2 regions of the Micromonospora sp. WMMC264 genome follow, and region 1 is predicted to be linked to the other one. Evidence: riboswitches for the same ligand, from Rfam matches in the RefSeq annotation. Region 1 holds a riboswitch; the other holds the start of a gene.
The links. A riboswitch is a leader RNA that binds a small molecule or an ion and turns the genes downstream of it on or off. The one in region 1 is predicted to bind cobalamin.
Positions count from the first base shown of each region.

Region 1 (7,195 bases):
TGGACGCGAAGCAGGCGGATCTGCTCCTGCACGCCGAAGGGCGGCAGACCGGCGCCGGCGCACTCGGATCCGCCGTCGCGCCAGCAGGTCCAGACCGCCGCGGGATCGGTGCCGCCGACCGCCGGGAAGTCGTAGGACGAGATGTCGAAGACCACTGCGTTGTCGTCGCCGAACACCTCCGCCGCCGCGCTCCAGAACGTGCGGGTGGCGGAGATGTCGCTCTGGCGTAGCGACACGACGGGTGTGATGCCGGCCCGGACGAGCCGGTCGACGTACCGGGCCGCCTCGTCGAGGTAGCCGACGCGGTTCTGCCGATCGGCAGGGCTGCCGGTGTAGGCGTAGCAGGCGTCGCTCAGCACGACCCGTACCGCGTTGACGCCGCGGGCCCGCAGCGCGCCTACCGACGCGTCGTCGACCGGGCCGTCCCAGTGGATCGGTCCCCATGCGCATTCGCCGGGCGCGGCCGACCGGATGATTCCACGGGGCCGGTACGGCCTCGGACTGGCTGCGACCGTGAGGATGCGGTTGCCGAACGCCTTCAGCGCAGGCGCGGCGCCGGGTGCCTGCGGCGGGAGCACCCGGACGCCGCGGACCTCGGCGGTGGCCTGGGCGCCGCTGCTGTCGTAGGCGGTGGCGGTGAGGCGGGTGCCGCTGTTCGGCGGCACGCCGCGCCAGTCGAACGCGTACGGCGCGGTGGTGTCCACGGCGAGCAGCCTGCCGCGCTCGCGGAACTCGACCCGCTCGATCCGTCGGCCGGGCGCCGCCGTGGCCTCGGCACGGATGGGGATGACGCCCGGCGCGGCGAAGAAGTCATTGGGCCGGGGCGAGGTGAGCGCCACCGACGGCCCGCCCGGCAGTGGGCTGGGCCGCGGGCTCCCCGAGGCCGGCGGCGGCGACGAGCCGGTCGGGTCGGCGCCGTCCCCGTCGCACGGCTGGCCGCTCAACACCCAGTCGGTCGGCTCGGGGTCGGCACCCTGGTAGTTGCCGCCGAACCGCACCGTCACCGAGGCGCCGGTCGGCAGCGTGGATCCCGCCGGCGGACGGAGCATGGTCATCGGATACATCTCGCCGCTGCCCAGCGTGTATCCGTCCGGCAGCCGGTCGAGGCCCATGGTGATCGTCTGACCGTTCGCCTGCCGGAACCGCAGCCACCAGTCGGTGACGGGAGCGCCCAGGTTGGTGACGGTGAGCTCGGCCCAGAAGCCGCTGGACCACTCCCGGGTGATGGTGTAGTCCACCGTGCACGCCGTCGCGGCGTAGGCCGGCCGCAGCGCCATCGTCATGGCCCCGCCGACGACGACCGCGGCTGCTGTAGCCAGCGCGAAGATCCTGCGTCGCATCATGCCCCCGTAACATCGACATACATCACTTCATGCAGCCTCGGCGCTCGGGGCACGGCCTGTCAAGGGCTGAACCGGGCCCGGGCCGGGCGGAACGGCGCGGCGTTCCGCCCGGCCGGCGGCTCAGCGTCCGCGCAGCTCGGCCGCGGCGGCGACCAGGTGCTGGAGGGACGCCTCGACCTCGGGATAGCCGCGCGTCTTGAGGCCGCAGTCGGGGTTCACCCACAGCCGCTCGGCCGGCACCGCGGCCACGGCCCGGCGCAGCGCGCCGACGACCTCGTCGTGGGACGGCACCCGGGGTGAGTGGATGTCCCAGACGCCGGGCCCCACACCCCGGCGGTATCCGATCGCGGCGAGGTCGTCGAGGACCTCCATCCGGGAGCGGGATGCCTCGATGCTCGTGACGTCGGCGTCGAGGGCGTCGATGGCCGTGATCACCTCCCCGAACTCCGAGTAGCACAGGTGGGTGTGGATCTGGGTGTCGTCGGCGACTCCGCAGGTGGCCAGGCGGAACGCCCCGACTGCCCAGTCCAGGTACGCCTTCTGGTCCGCCCTGCGCAGTGGCAGCGTCTCACGCAGCGCCGGCTCGTCGACCTGGATGACCCGGATACCGGCTGCCTCGAGATCACGGCACTCGTCGCGCAGGGCGAGCGCGACCTGGTCCGCGGTGTCTGCCAGTGGCTGGTCGCTGCGGACGAACGACCAGGCCAGGATCGTGACCGGGCCGGTGAGCATGCCCTTGACCGGCCGGTCGGTCAGCGACTGCGCGTAGGTGGACCAGTTGACGGTCATCGGCGCCCTGCGTGCCACGTCGCCGTAGATGACGGGCGGACGCACGCATCGGGAGCCGTAGGACTGGACCCAGCCGTGTTCGGTGGCGGCGAACCCGTCCAGCTGCTCGCCGAAGTACTGGACCATGTCGTTTCGTTCCGGCTCGCCGTGCACGAGCACGTCCAGGCCCAGCCGCTCCTGGAGCCGGACGACGTGCTCGACCTCGGCGCGCATCCGCTGCGTGTAGGCGGCGTCGTCGAGACGCCCGGCCCGGTGCTCGGCACGCGCGCGGCGCAGCTCGTCGGTCTGCGGGAACGATCCGATGGTCGTGGTCGGGAGGGGCGGCAGGTTCAGCCGGGCCTGCTGTGCCGCCGCACGCTCCGGGTCCGCGCCGCGCTGCCGATCCGTGGCGCGCAGCGCGGCGAGCCGACCGCGTACGGTGTCGTCGCGCCAGGCGGCAGGGGTGGGCGGCAGCGGCTCGGGCAGGGACGTGGTGCCGTTGCGCAGCGCGCGGCCGAGCCGGACGACCTCATCGACCTTCTGCCGGGCGAAGGCGAGCCGCTGACGCAGCGCCGGGTCGAGAGCGGTCTCGGCGGACAGGTCCTCCGGCACGTGCAGCAGCGAGCACGAGGTGGACACGGCGACGTGGTCGGCGAGGGCGGTGACGGCGGCACCGGCCGCCACGGCGGCCCGCAGGTCGGTACGCCAGACGTTGCGGCCGTCGACGAGGCCGGCCACGATCGTCTTGCCGCGCAGTGGTCCCGCACCGGCCAGCCGCCGCAGGTTGCCGGGCCCGGCCACCAGATCCACGCCGACCGCTTCGACCGGCGTGTCGAGCAGGGCGGGCAGCGCGTCACCGAGCTCGCCGAAATAGGTGGCGACGAAGATCGCCGGCCGCTGTTCCACCGCGCCGAGCCGGGTGTACGCCTCCCGCAGCGCGTCGATCTCGGCGGCGCTCCGGTCGGCGACGTAGGCGGGTTCGTCCAGCTGCACCCATCGCACGCCCGCCGCGGCAAGGGATCGCAGGATGCCGGCGTACACGTCGACCAGGTCGGTCAGCCGGTCGAACGGTTCGCCGCGGGCCTCGGTGGGCTTGGCCAGCAGCAGGAATGTCGCCGGCCCGACCAGCACCGGCCGGCTGTCGATTCCCAGCTCGCGGGCCTCGCGGTACTCGCGCAGCGCCTTGTCGGGATTCGGCGCGAAGGTGGTGTCGGAGCCGATCTCGGGAACCAGATAGTGGTAGTTGGTGTCGAACCACTTCGTCAGTTCGAGCGCCGGCTCGGCATCGACGCCCCGGGCCATGGCGAAATAGGTGCCGAGGTCGCCGAGGCCGAGACGGGCGAACCGGCGCGGAATCGCGCCGACGGCGACGGCCGTGTCCAGCACGTGGTCGTAGTAGGAGAACGTGTTGGACGGGATCGCGTCCAGGCGCGCGTCGCGCAGCGTCCGCCACACCTTCGCCCGTAGCGCGGCAGAGGTCGCCGCCAACTCCTCGGCGTCGATCCGGCCCGCCCAGTAGGCCTCGACGGCCCTCTTGAGTTGCCGGTTGCCCCCGATACGTGGATAGCCCAGCACGGTGCTCTGACCGAATGCGGTACTCATGGAGATCCCTTCCCTCGAAGCACACGAGGCCGATCGAGGCGGGGAGGGAAGGGGTACAGACGGCGTACCGGCTTCCGCACCGGCCGTCCCGAGCGACCGTCGGCGGCGCACACCGGACGGTGCGCGCGGTGCGGGCAGGTCTTCGGACTCGCGGGCGCGACCGGATCCACCCGGTCACCTACTGGCCGTCGCTTCCCAGACCTCACGGTCCAGTGCTTCGATGACGGCTGTCGTTCCCACTCACCGCTGCGGGGCAGTCCCGGACTCACACCGGGTTCCCTCTTACGACGCCACACCCTTCACGGGCACGGCGAACCAGCACCGTTGTCCATCGTATGGGGCGGTGAGCCGACGTGGTCGGCGCGTCCGTCCTGCGGGACGGCGAGCCGTCGCGGCGGGTGGCGGGAGCGACTCGCGGTCGGCCCCCGCCCCCCGTCGCAGGGCCGGTCAGCCCTTGCGCCACTTCTGGCCGGCCGTGCCCGTGCAGTCCCAGAGCTGGAGCCTCGCGCCGTCGTTGCCGTTCCGGTCCTTGATGTCGACGCACTTGTCGGCCTGAAGGTTGACCAGGTCCCCGGCCGAGTTCAGGGTGAACTGCTGGGCGCCGGTGCCGTTGCAGGTGTAGAGCTGCACCACCGCCCCGTTGGCGGTGGACCCGGCGTCGACGTCCATGCACTTGTTGTTCTGGCTCTTCAGCGCCGTGCCGCTGAACGTCCACTTCTGCGCGTTGGTGTTGTTGCAGTTCCACATCTGCAGCGGCGCGCGGTCGACGAAGTTGGAGCTCGGCACGTCGATGCACTTGTTGTTCCAGTTGCTGACCACGGGCACCCCGGTGGTCGGGTTGCCGCCCCCACCTCCGGTGAACGGGCTGAGGATCAGTCCGGCCGAACGGGGGTCGCCGTCGTGCACCAGTGACTCGAATCCGCCGACGTCGTCGAAGGCGAACGCGTACGCCCGGCCGTCGGTCATGTTGGCGTGGATCAGGCGGGCGTACTGGTTGGTGGGGTTGCTGCGGTAGAAGTCGGCGGCGTTCGTGCTGGGCTGGGTGTCGATGGTGCCGAGCGTGCCTCGGTTGAGGGCCGCGCAGAGCGTACGCGAGATCGGGCCGACCACCTGGTCGTTCGGCGCGGGCAGGTCGCCGTCGCATCCCCAGACGCTGGCCGAGGAGGGCCGGTTGAAGGAGGCGACCACCTGGCCGCTGCCGTTTGTGAAGGTCATGGTGTTGCCCGAGGTGCGGCCGTAGTACCGGATGGCCGGCTGGTCGGCGAAGGGCGCCACGGTCAGCGTCTTCGTGGTGTACGCGTTCCACGCGGAGGCGATGTAGGAGTCCAGATAGGTGGTGCTCAGCAGGCCGGCCCCGGCCGCCTTCCCCGGAGCCAGGACGCGCAGCACGGTCCCGTCGGAGCGGGTGTGGACGGTGTTGGCCCAGCCCGGCTGCGCCCGGATGCCGTCGATGACCGCGTTGCGTCCGTTGGCCACCACGTCGCCGGTGCGCTTGGTGACGCCGTTGGCGCCGGTCACCGTGACCGCGTGCGGGATCGCGAACATGTCGACCTGGGAGCTGTTGAGCCACAGCCCGGAGTCGTTGTAGGTGAACTCGCTCCAGTCGAAGAGGATGTCGCGGTTCGCGTCACCGGCCGCCCAGGGCGCGGGCTGCACCAGTCCGTCCGGGGTGAGGAAGAACTTCAGCTTCTGCCCGAGGGCGAAGTAGGCCCGGCCGGAGAAGCCCCGGGGGAACTGGATCGTGGTGCTGCCGCCGTTGCCGGGGCCCGGTATGGAGACGTCCGGCGCGGGCGACGGCGGGATCTGCCCGCCGCTCCACGGCACGAAGGCGCCGCCGGCGGTGACGTAGCCGAGCCGGCCGGAGGACAGCTGGACGCCGATGACGTAGAGGTAGACCGGGTCGGTGCGACCGGTGGTGTTGGTGACGGTGACGGGTAGCAACGCGGGTCCGACCGCGTGGGCGGGCGTGGCGACGACGGTGCCCGCGAGCCCGGCGAGCAGTGCGGACGCGGCGGCGAGCAGCTTTCTTCGAAGACGCATGGCGACACCTCGCTGGAGACAGGGACGGGAGAGCGCTCTCTCAGCAGGGTCTAATTGTTAATATTGTTTGTCAATAGGCGATCACCGATGGACGCGAGACCGTCACGGGCGGGGCACCCGCCGTGCGACGGTCGGGTCCGGCGGGACGACATGCTTGGCGGTCTCGTTGGCGGCGACGTTGACCAGGGTGACCGCGGCGAGGGCCGCCAGCACCACCGGCGGGAGCGCGGCGAGTCCGAGTGGCGCGGACAGTGGGCTGAAGGGCAGCGCGACGGTGACCGTGATGAGCAACAGTCCGGTGCCGGCGAGCGCGGCGGAGGGGCGGCTGCGCAGAAAACTCCGATTGGAGCGCAGCACCAGCAGCGCGATGATCTCGGTGGCGGTGAACTGGACGAACCAGGCGGCGCGGAAGACGTCGGTCGACACGTGCCACCACCAGCGCAGGGCGCCGAGTACGAGGAGGTCCACGGCGATGCTGATCGAGCCGTACACCAGCATGAACCTGCGGATGGTCCGGACGTCGACGGTACGCGGATGCTGGATCTGCTCGGCATCGGCGTAGTCGGTGGACAGGGTGGTGTAGGGGATGTCGGAGAGGAAGTTGAGCAGCAGGACCTGACGGGGCAGCAGCGGCAGGAAGGGCAGCAGGAGCGCGGCGATGCTCATGCTGACGACGTTGCCGAAGGACGCGCTGGTGTTGACCCGGATGTACTTCAAGGTGTTGGTGAACGTGCGGCGGCCGAGGCGGATGCCGTCGGCGATCACGTCGAGGTTCTTGTCGAGCAGCACGATCGCCGCGGCCTGTTTGGCGACGTCGACAGCGGTGTCGACGGAGATGCCGACGTCGGCGGCGTGCAGCGCGGGAGCATCGTTGATGCCGTCGCCGAGAAACCCGACGACGTCGCCGCGTTGGCGCAGCGCGGTCAGGATGCGTTCCTTCTGCAGCGGGTCCACCTCGGCGAACACGGTGACGTCGGCGATCCGCTCCGGCAACTGGTCGTCGGGGCAGGCGGCGAGGTCGGCGCCGACGAGCGGTTCGCCGGCTAGGTCGACGCTGGCGGCGACGTGCCGGGCGGCGTGCCGGTTGTCGCCGGTGACCAGTCGGACCGTGACGCCCATGTCAGCGAGCCGGCGGATGGCGGCGGCGGCGTCTGCGCGGGGTGGGTCCTGGAAGGCGAGCAGCCCGACCAGCGTCATCTCCCGTTCGTCGGCGACGGCGACGGCGGTGGCGCCGGGCATGGCTCGCACGGCGAGGCCCAGCACCCGGTCGCCCTGGTCGCTGAGCGCGGCGAACCGTCGCAGGACCCGCTCGCGTACCTCGTCCAGCGGTACCGTGCCCGCGGCGGTGCGTGCGGTGGCGCAGACGTCGAGCACCGCGCGTAGCGCACCCTTGGTGACCAGGATCGGCTCGTCTCCGTCGCGCACCAGCAGGGACAGGCGCT
Region 1 is NZ_CP114907.1:1,523,726-1,530,920, reverse strand. It holds gene O7542_RS06330 (Ig-like domain-containing protein) at 1-1,343, opposite strand, end outside; gene metE (5-methyltetrahydropteroyltriglutamate--homocysteine S-methyltransferase) at 1,464-3,713, opposite strand; cobalamin riboswitch at 3,829-4,048, opposite strand; gene O7542_RS06320 (beta-1,3-glucanase family protein) at 4,161-5,753, opposite strand; gene mgtA (magnesium-translocating P-type ATPase) at 5,856-7,195, opposite strand, start outside.

Region 2 (7,195 bases), 420 kb from region 1:
GGTTGGGCAACACCAGATGTCGTGTCGGGCGTGTCGCATGGATCTCACTGTCCACAGTGCCTACCCCCGATGCCGGCGCTCGCCGCCGGGCGCGATACTCGGCGTATGGGGAATACCGGACGCCGCTGGGCGTGGGTGGCGGTCCTGCTCGTCGGCGTCGGGCTTCACCTGCTGGTGCTGGAGACACTGTCCGGCACCGGCACCGTCACGTTCGTACCGGCGCTGATCGTGCTCGGCGCGTGCGTCGCGCCCGCCACGTTCCTGGCCTTCGCCCAGGGGCGGCCGGCCCGCCGCCCGGTCCCCGGCTCCGTCGTCGGCGTCGCCGCGCTTCTCGGCGGCGTGGTCGGCGTGGTCGCCGCCGGCTGGCTGGAGTACGGCACGCTGCACCGCCTCGGCGTCCTGCCGATGGCGCTCGTCGGCCTGGCCGAGGAGACCGCGAAGCTGATCGTGCCGGCCGGCATCCTGCTGCTGTGGCGGCGGCACCGGTCACCGGCGCAGGGCCTGGTGATCGGCGTGGCCTCCGGCGCCGGGTTCGCCGCGCTGGAGACCATGGGGTACGCGTTCGCCGCGTTCGTCGGGTCGGAGGGCAACCTCGGCGCCGTCGAGCGGACGCTGCTGGTTCGCGGTCTCACCGCGCCCGCCGCGCACCTGGCCTGGACCGGGCTGACCGCCGCCGCGTTGTTCACGTTCGCCGCCGCGCCCGGCGGCCGGAGACTGGCGGCGTTCCTGCTCACCTTCGCCGCCGCCGTCACGCTGCACACCTGCTGGGACACGTTCGGCACGCAGCCCGCGTACGTGTTCATCGGCGGTGTGTCGCTGGGCTGGGTGCTGCTGCGCCTGCACCTGGACCGCGAGCGGCCCGCCGCCCCGCCCCGGGCGCCGGAGCGTGATCCTCACCAGCTCGCCGAGGTGGCGGGGTCGGAGCCCTCCTGATGCCGCCATCTCGGCGAGCTGGAGTCGAGCAAGCGTCAGCCGGCGGCCAGCCGGACACCGAGCGCGACGAAGGCGACAGCGCAGAGCCGGTCGACCCGCCGCGACCAGCGGCTGTCGCCCCAGCGGCGGGCGAACCGCCCGGCGCCCACGCCGAGAGCCAGGTCCACGGTGAGCTGCACCGCGACGAACAGCGCGCCGAGCAGCACCAGCTGTGCCGCCACCGGGCCCGCGTCGGGCCGGACGAACTGCGGCAGGAACGCCACGCTGAACAGGATCATCTTCGGGTTGAGCAGGTTCGTGAGCAGCCCGCGCCGGAACGCCCGCCCGGCGCCGCCGCCGTCCGCCCCGTCCGCCGCGACGCCGGGCCGGCCCGTGCCGCGCAGCGCCCGCAGGCCCAGCACGATCAGGTACGCCGCACCGGCCCACCGGATCGCGGTGAACAGCACCGGGGACGCGGCGATCACGGTGGCGAGTCCGGCCACCACGGCGGCGACGTGCACCGCCTCCCCGGCCGCGACCCCGAGCGCCGCCACCGCCCCGGCCCGCGCGCCGTACCGGGTGGCGTTGGCGAGCACGAACATCATGTCCGGCCCGGAGGTGAGCATGAGCACCACGATCGCGGCCAGGTATCCCGCGAGCGTGGCCGCCGACAGTCCGAGCACGCCTCAGCCCTCCTCGGCGCCGTCGAGCAGCGCCCGGCGCAGCGCCAGCCGGTGTTCGCGCCGGATCTGCGCCTCCCGGTAGCGCCGCCGGTCACCGTCGGTGCCGGGCAGCAGCGGCGGCACCGGCCGGGGCTGGCCCTCGTCGTCCACGGCCACCATCACCAGGTGCGCGGTCGCCACGTCCACCGGCGGCACCGCGCGGTCCCAGCGGTCCGCGCTGACCTTCACGGCCACCTCCATCGAGCTGCGGCCGGCCCAGGTGATCCGGGCGTCCACGTGCACCACGTCACCGACGCGGACAGCGCGCAGGAAGGCCGTCTCGTCGATGGCGGCGGTGACGGCCGGTCCGTCGGAGTGGCGGGCGGCGACCACCCCGGCGACCGAGTCGATCAGGTTGAGGATCCGGCCGCCGTGCACCGTGCCCATCAGGTTGGTGTGGTGCTGGTCCATGATCTGCGACAGGGTCAGGTGCGACGCCGACGGTGGTCGGCCGGTGAGGGTGATGGCATCGGTCACGGTGCGGTTCCGTCCTCGCAGAAGCGGACCGCCGACCGGACGGGGGAGTTGCACGTCGAGGCACGCCGACGGCTCCCGCCCGGCGTGTCACCCGCCCGACCCACCCGCGAGGTCGACGGCAGCGCGCACCGGTGGTACGCGCGACGCGGGCAGGTCTTCGGACTCGCGGGCCCGACCGGGGTCGCCGGTCGCCTACCGGCCGTCGCTTCCCAGGCCGGTGGCCCAGTGCTGTTGACGGCTGTCGTTCCCACTCACCGCTGCGGGGCAGTCCCGGACTTCCACCGGGTTCCCTCTTACGACACCCGGCCGTCGCCGACCGGGTGAACCAGCGCTCCCGGCAGCCTAACCCAGCCCCGACCCGCCCTCGCCGCGACCCGCGTTCCGCCCTTCGGCGCACTGCCCCCGGCCGTCCCACAGGCGCGCAGGCTCCGGCACACCCGGTGCCGCCCCGCATGCGCCGTCCGCATGGCGGGACGTCTCTCCCGCTCATCAGGAAGCCGGGCGGACCCGCGTCAGCGGGCGACGGGTCAGGAGGCGCGGCGGCGTCGAAGCAGTAGCGCGGTCACGCCGGCTGCCGCCACCGCGGCGACCGCTCCGCCGACCAGGATTCCCACCGGCAGACCGCCGTCGTCGGCGCCCGTCGAGGCGTCGGCACTCGCCGGAGACGCGTCCGCGCCTGCCGCAGCGCCCGCCGAGACGTCCGCGGAGGCGGCCGGCGAGGGAGTGGCCGGTGACGGGGCGGCCGCCGGGGGAGCGGCCGGGTCGGCGACGGTGAAGCGGTACGAGCCCTGGACCGGGTGGCCGTCGCGCGAGACCACGCGGTAGGCGACGGTGTAGGTGCCGTTGGCCAGCGGCTCCTCGATCGTCACCGTGCCCGTCGCGCCGTCCACGGCGGGCGCGCTCGCGGGCACCTGACGGTCGGTGGAGTCGCGCAGCGTGATGGTGGTGAAGGCCGGGTTGAGCCGTTGCAGGAACCGCAGCGTCACCTGCGTCGGCGCGGTGGTGAGCCGGGCGTCGCGGGCCGGCGTGGCCTCCTGCAGCGAGTTGTGCGCCGCCGCGGGCGTGGCCGGGACCAGCAGCAGCGCCGCGGTGAACAGCGCGGCGAGGAGTGCGGAGACGGTACGGGTACGCATGACGCGCCTTCCTGGTCGTGGTCAGCGTCGTGGTCAGCCGAGCAGTTGCTGGCCGATCCAGCCGCCCTCGGGGCAGCCGGGCGGTACGGCGAACACGGCGGAGCCGATCGGGGTGGTCCACTCGTTGAGCAGGTCCCGTTCGGCCAGCCGCCGCTGGATGGGCAGGAACTGCCGGGCGATGTCGGCCTGGTACGCGGCGAAGACGAGCCCGCTGTCCGCGTGTCCCTCGGCGGTCGGCGCGCCGTCGTAGTTGTAGGGCCGGCGCAGGATCTTCTGCCGGTCGTCGGTGACGCGGGCCCGGGTCAGGTGCGAGAAGTCCGGGATCACGGTGAGCCCGTCCGGTCCGAGCGCGGCGAAGTCGGGCTCGTCGTGCTCCGCCTCGCCGGTCAGCGGCGCGCCGGTGTCGAGGCGCCGGCCCACCGCGAGTTCCCGGTCGGCGCGGCCGAGCAGGTCCCACGTCTCCAGGTTCATGCTGATCCGGCGCACCACCAGGGTGGTGGAGTCGCGCAGCCAGTCCGGCCCGTCGGTCACCCAGACGGCGGTGTCCGCCGACACGCCGGGCTTCGGGTTGGCGGTGCCGTCGAGCTGGCCGAACAGGTTGCGCTGGGTGCGTCCGGGCTCGGCGCCGGCGGCCCGGCGGAAGCCCTGCTGCACCCAGCGGACGGTGGCGAACGGGCGGCTGTCCTTGGTCAGGACCCGTTGGGCGTGCGCGACGGTGAGCGGGTCGTCGGCGCAGATCTGCAGCAGCAGGTCGCCGCCGGACCAGCGGGGCTGCAACCGGTCGATCCGGAACGCCGGCAGGTCGGCCACCGACGTGGGGCGGCGGTCGTCGAGCCCGGCGGCGGCGTAGAGCCCGGGGCCGAAGCCGAACGTGACTGTCAGCCGGGCCGGCAGCAGGCCCAGTTCCGGCTCGGTGTCGGCCAGCGCCGGGCGACCCTGGGTGAGCCGGGCGGCGTCGTCGGAGAGCAGTCGCAGCATCCGCCCGAGCGCGGCCCGGTCCGTGTCCGGGCGCAGCGTGTACGCGACGAACGCGGCGTGCGCCTGGGGCTCGGTGGTGACACCGGACTGGCGCGCGCCGTGGAACGGCTCGACAGCGCTGCCGACCTGGGCCACCGGGACGGCGTCGTCGGGGCGTACCCCGTGGGAACGGAGGGCGGCGAGGGCACCCGCGCCGGCCAGCGCGCCCCCGGCGGCCGCCGCGCCGCCGGTGAGCAGGCCGCGCCGGCTGACCCGGCGCGCGGGCGCGCCGGTTCCGGTCATGACGCGGGGCTCGCGCCGTGTCCGGGCGCGTACGTCTCCTGGGCGCCGGTGAACGGCTTGGCCACCGCGGTGAACGTCTGGGTGCGCCCGTCGGCGAAGGTGAGCGTGACGTCGAGCTGGTCGCCGGGGCGCACCGGGCGGGTCAGGTCCATCAGCATGAGATGGTCGCCACCGGGCTCCAGCGCGGCCTGGGCTCCGGCGGCGACCACGACGCCGCCCTGCTTCTGCCGCATCGCCATCTTCCCGTCGGTCATGGCCATCTCGTGGATCTCGGCCCGGGACACGTCGGTGGTCACCCCGGTGATCGTGACGTCGGCGTCGCCGTCGTTGACGAGCGTGGCGAACGCGGCGGTCATGCCCTTGTCGGCGGCCTTCACCCACGGGTCGCGGATCGTCAGCACGCCCGCTGCCGCGCTCGCCGGGGGCGAGGCGGGCGCCGACGCCGACGGCGCGGTTGTGGGCGTGGCGTCGGCGGAGCCGCAGGCGGCGACGGACGCGGCCAGGACGGCGGCGCCGATCAGGGCCGCCGTGCGTGGGAAGCGTCGGCTGGTGGTGCTGGGCATGCGGTCGTCCCCTCGAAGATCCGGTGTTCGTACCGTTGGTCGGGGCGGCGCCGCGGATAGTTCCGGCCCGGGGAGTCGGTCGCGTCACATGCACCCGGGCTCACCGCGACCGGGGACCGGGGAGCGCCCGGAAGGCATAATGGTTCCGGGTGTCACGTGGCGCGCCGGGCGCGGCCGTGGCCGGAGAGGGCGCCCGGACGAGGGAGGCGGACGGTGACGGCGACGACCGGGGCGACCCGCAACACCCGGCAGCGCGCCGAGGTGCTGGCGCTGCTGCGGGAGCTGGACGGCTTCCACAGCGCGCAGCAGTTGCACCAGATGCTCGTGCAGCGGCAGGCGAAGGTGGGTCTGACCACCGTCTACCGGACGTTGCAGCTGCTCGTCGACAACGGCGAGATCGACTCGGCGCGGCTGCCCGGCGGCGAGCACCTCTACCGGCGGTGCAGCCAGAGCCGCCATCACCACCACCTGGTCTGCCGCCGCTGCGGCCGTGCGGTGGAGGTGGCCGGCCCGGCCGTGGAGCGGTGGGCCGACCAGGTCGCCGCGCAGCACGGTTTCACCGACGTCGGGCACACCCTGGAGATCTTCGGCACCTGCGACCGCTGCGCCGCCTGAGCCACCGCCGCGGGCGGGCGGTGACCCGCCCGCGCCGGGCCGCCGGTCAGCAGTTGCGCAGCGCCGGTGACTGGTTCAGCAACTGGCCGCGGCTGGAGGTGAACCGGCGGTACGCCTCGGAGCCGGCCGCGCCGGGGCGGAAGGCTGCCACCCGGTGGCAGTTCTGGAACGCCAGCGTGATCCCGAAGTGCCGCTCCAGCCCGGCGCGGATCGCGTCGCTGGCCATCGCGCGCAGCAGTTGCCCGCGCTCGGCGTCGCCGGGCGGCGGCACGACGTTGTCGGCGAACTCGGCGTCGGTCGCGGCGAGGTCGGCGGCGACCCGGCTGACCGTCTCCCAGGCGTACGGCAGGGAGTCGCGGACACAGGCGACGAACGCCTCCTCGTCGACGGGACCGGTCTCGGCGGCGTGCAGCAGGGCGGGCGGAACGGTGAGCGACATGGGTCCTCCGGCAGCTCTAACGAACACGGTTTCCATTACCATCTGAGCACACCATGTCGCCGGACGACCGTCAAGGACCGGCGCACGCGAAACGGCGGACGGACCCGAAGGCCCGTCCGCCGTGTGACGTCGCGGAACGTGTCAGCGCAGGTGCGCCTCGATCGCCTCGATGACCCGGGGCCGCAGCTCGGCGGCGCGGATCACCGCGTCGACCGAGCCGACCTCGACCGCCCGCTGGATGCTGTGCACCCGGTCGAACTCGGCGGCCACCTCGCCCAGCTTCTCCGCCCGCACCGACCCGCGCAGCTCGTCCAGCTCCGCGCTGAGCGTGGCCCGCTCGGTACCGGTGGCGGACGCCACCCGGCCCTCCAGCTCGCGTACCCGGGAATCGGCCGCGGTGCGGGCGGCGACCTCACCGGCGAACACCACGGCGGCGGCCGGCGCGCCACCGAGCACCGAGGCGAACGACCCCTCGATCGCCAGCACCGTCATGTCCGGGTTGAGCGCCTTGGAGAAGACCACGAACGCGCCGCCGTGATAGCGCGAGATCACGCAGAACACGATCGGGCCGCGGAAGTTGACGATCGCCCGGCCGATCTCCGCGCCGTACTCCAACTGGAGCTTGCGCATCGACTCGGGTGAGCCGTCGAAGCCGGACAGGTTCGCCAGCACGACCAGCGGCCGGTTGCCGCTGGCCGCGTTGATCGCCCGCGCGGCCTTCTTCGAGGAGCGCGGGAACAGCGTGCCCGCGGTGTAGGTGTCCGGGCCGTCGGTGGGCGGGAAGCCGTGCCGGGGCACCGACCGCGACTCGATGCCGAGCAGGCACACCGGGATGCCGCCCAGGTGCACGTCCTGCACCACAGCGGTCTCCGCGTCGGCCATGCCCGCCCACCGCTCCAGCACCGGATGGTCCTGGTCGGCGAGGGCCCGCATGACGGTACGGATGTCGAACGGCTTCTTGCGGTCCGGGTTCGCGGTGGCGGAGAAGATCTCGCCCACCGTGGCGAAGTCGCTGCCGGCCACCGCGTGCGGGTAGCCGCAGATGTCCCGGTCCACCGGGTCCATGGTGACGGC
Region 2 is NZ_CP114907.1:1,942,852-1,950,046, forward strand. It holds gene O7542_RS07905 (PrsW family glutamic-type intramembrane protease) at 106-933, shown strand; gene O7542_RS07910 (LysE family translocator) at 969-1,595, opposite strand; gene O7542_RS07915 (acyl-CoA thioesterase) at 1,599-2,111, opposite strand; cobalamin riboswitch at 2,242-2,443, opposite strand; gene O7542_RS07920 (copper resistance CopC family protein) at 2,639-3,244, opposite strand; gene O7542_RS07925 (Dyp-type peroxidase) at 3,278-4,504, opposite strand; gene O7542_RS07930 (copper chaperone PCu(A)C) at 4,501-5,067, opposite strand; gene O7542_RS07935 (transcriptional repressor) at 5,281-5,682, shown strand; gene O7542_RS07940 (SCO5389 family protein) at 5,729-6,121, opposite strand; gene O7542_RS07945 (carboxyl transferase domain-containing protein) at 6,263-7,195, opposite strand, start outside.
Region 2: it holds a riboswitch for cobalamin, as region 1 does, so the genes downstream of both, O7542_RS07915 (acyl-CoA thioesterase) here and metE (5-methyltetrahydropteroyltriglutamate--homocysteine S-methyltransferase) in region 1, are expected to answer to the same signal.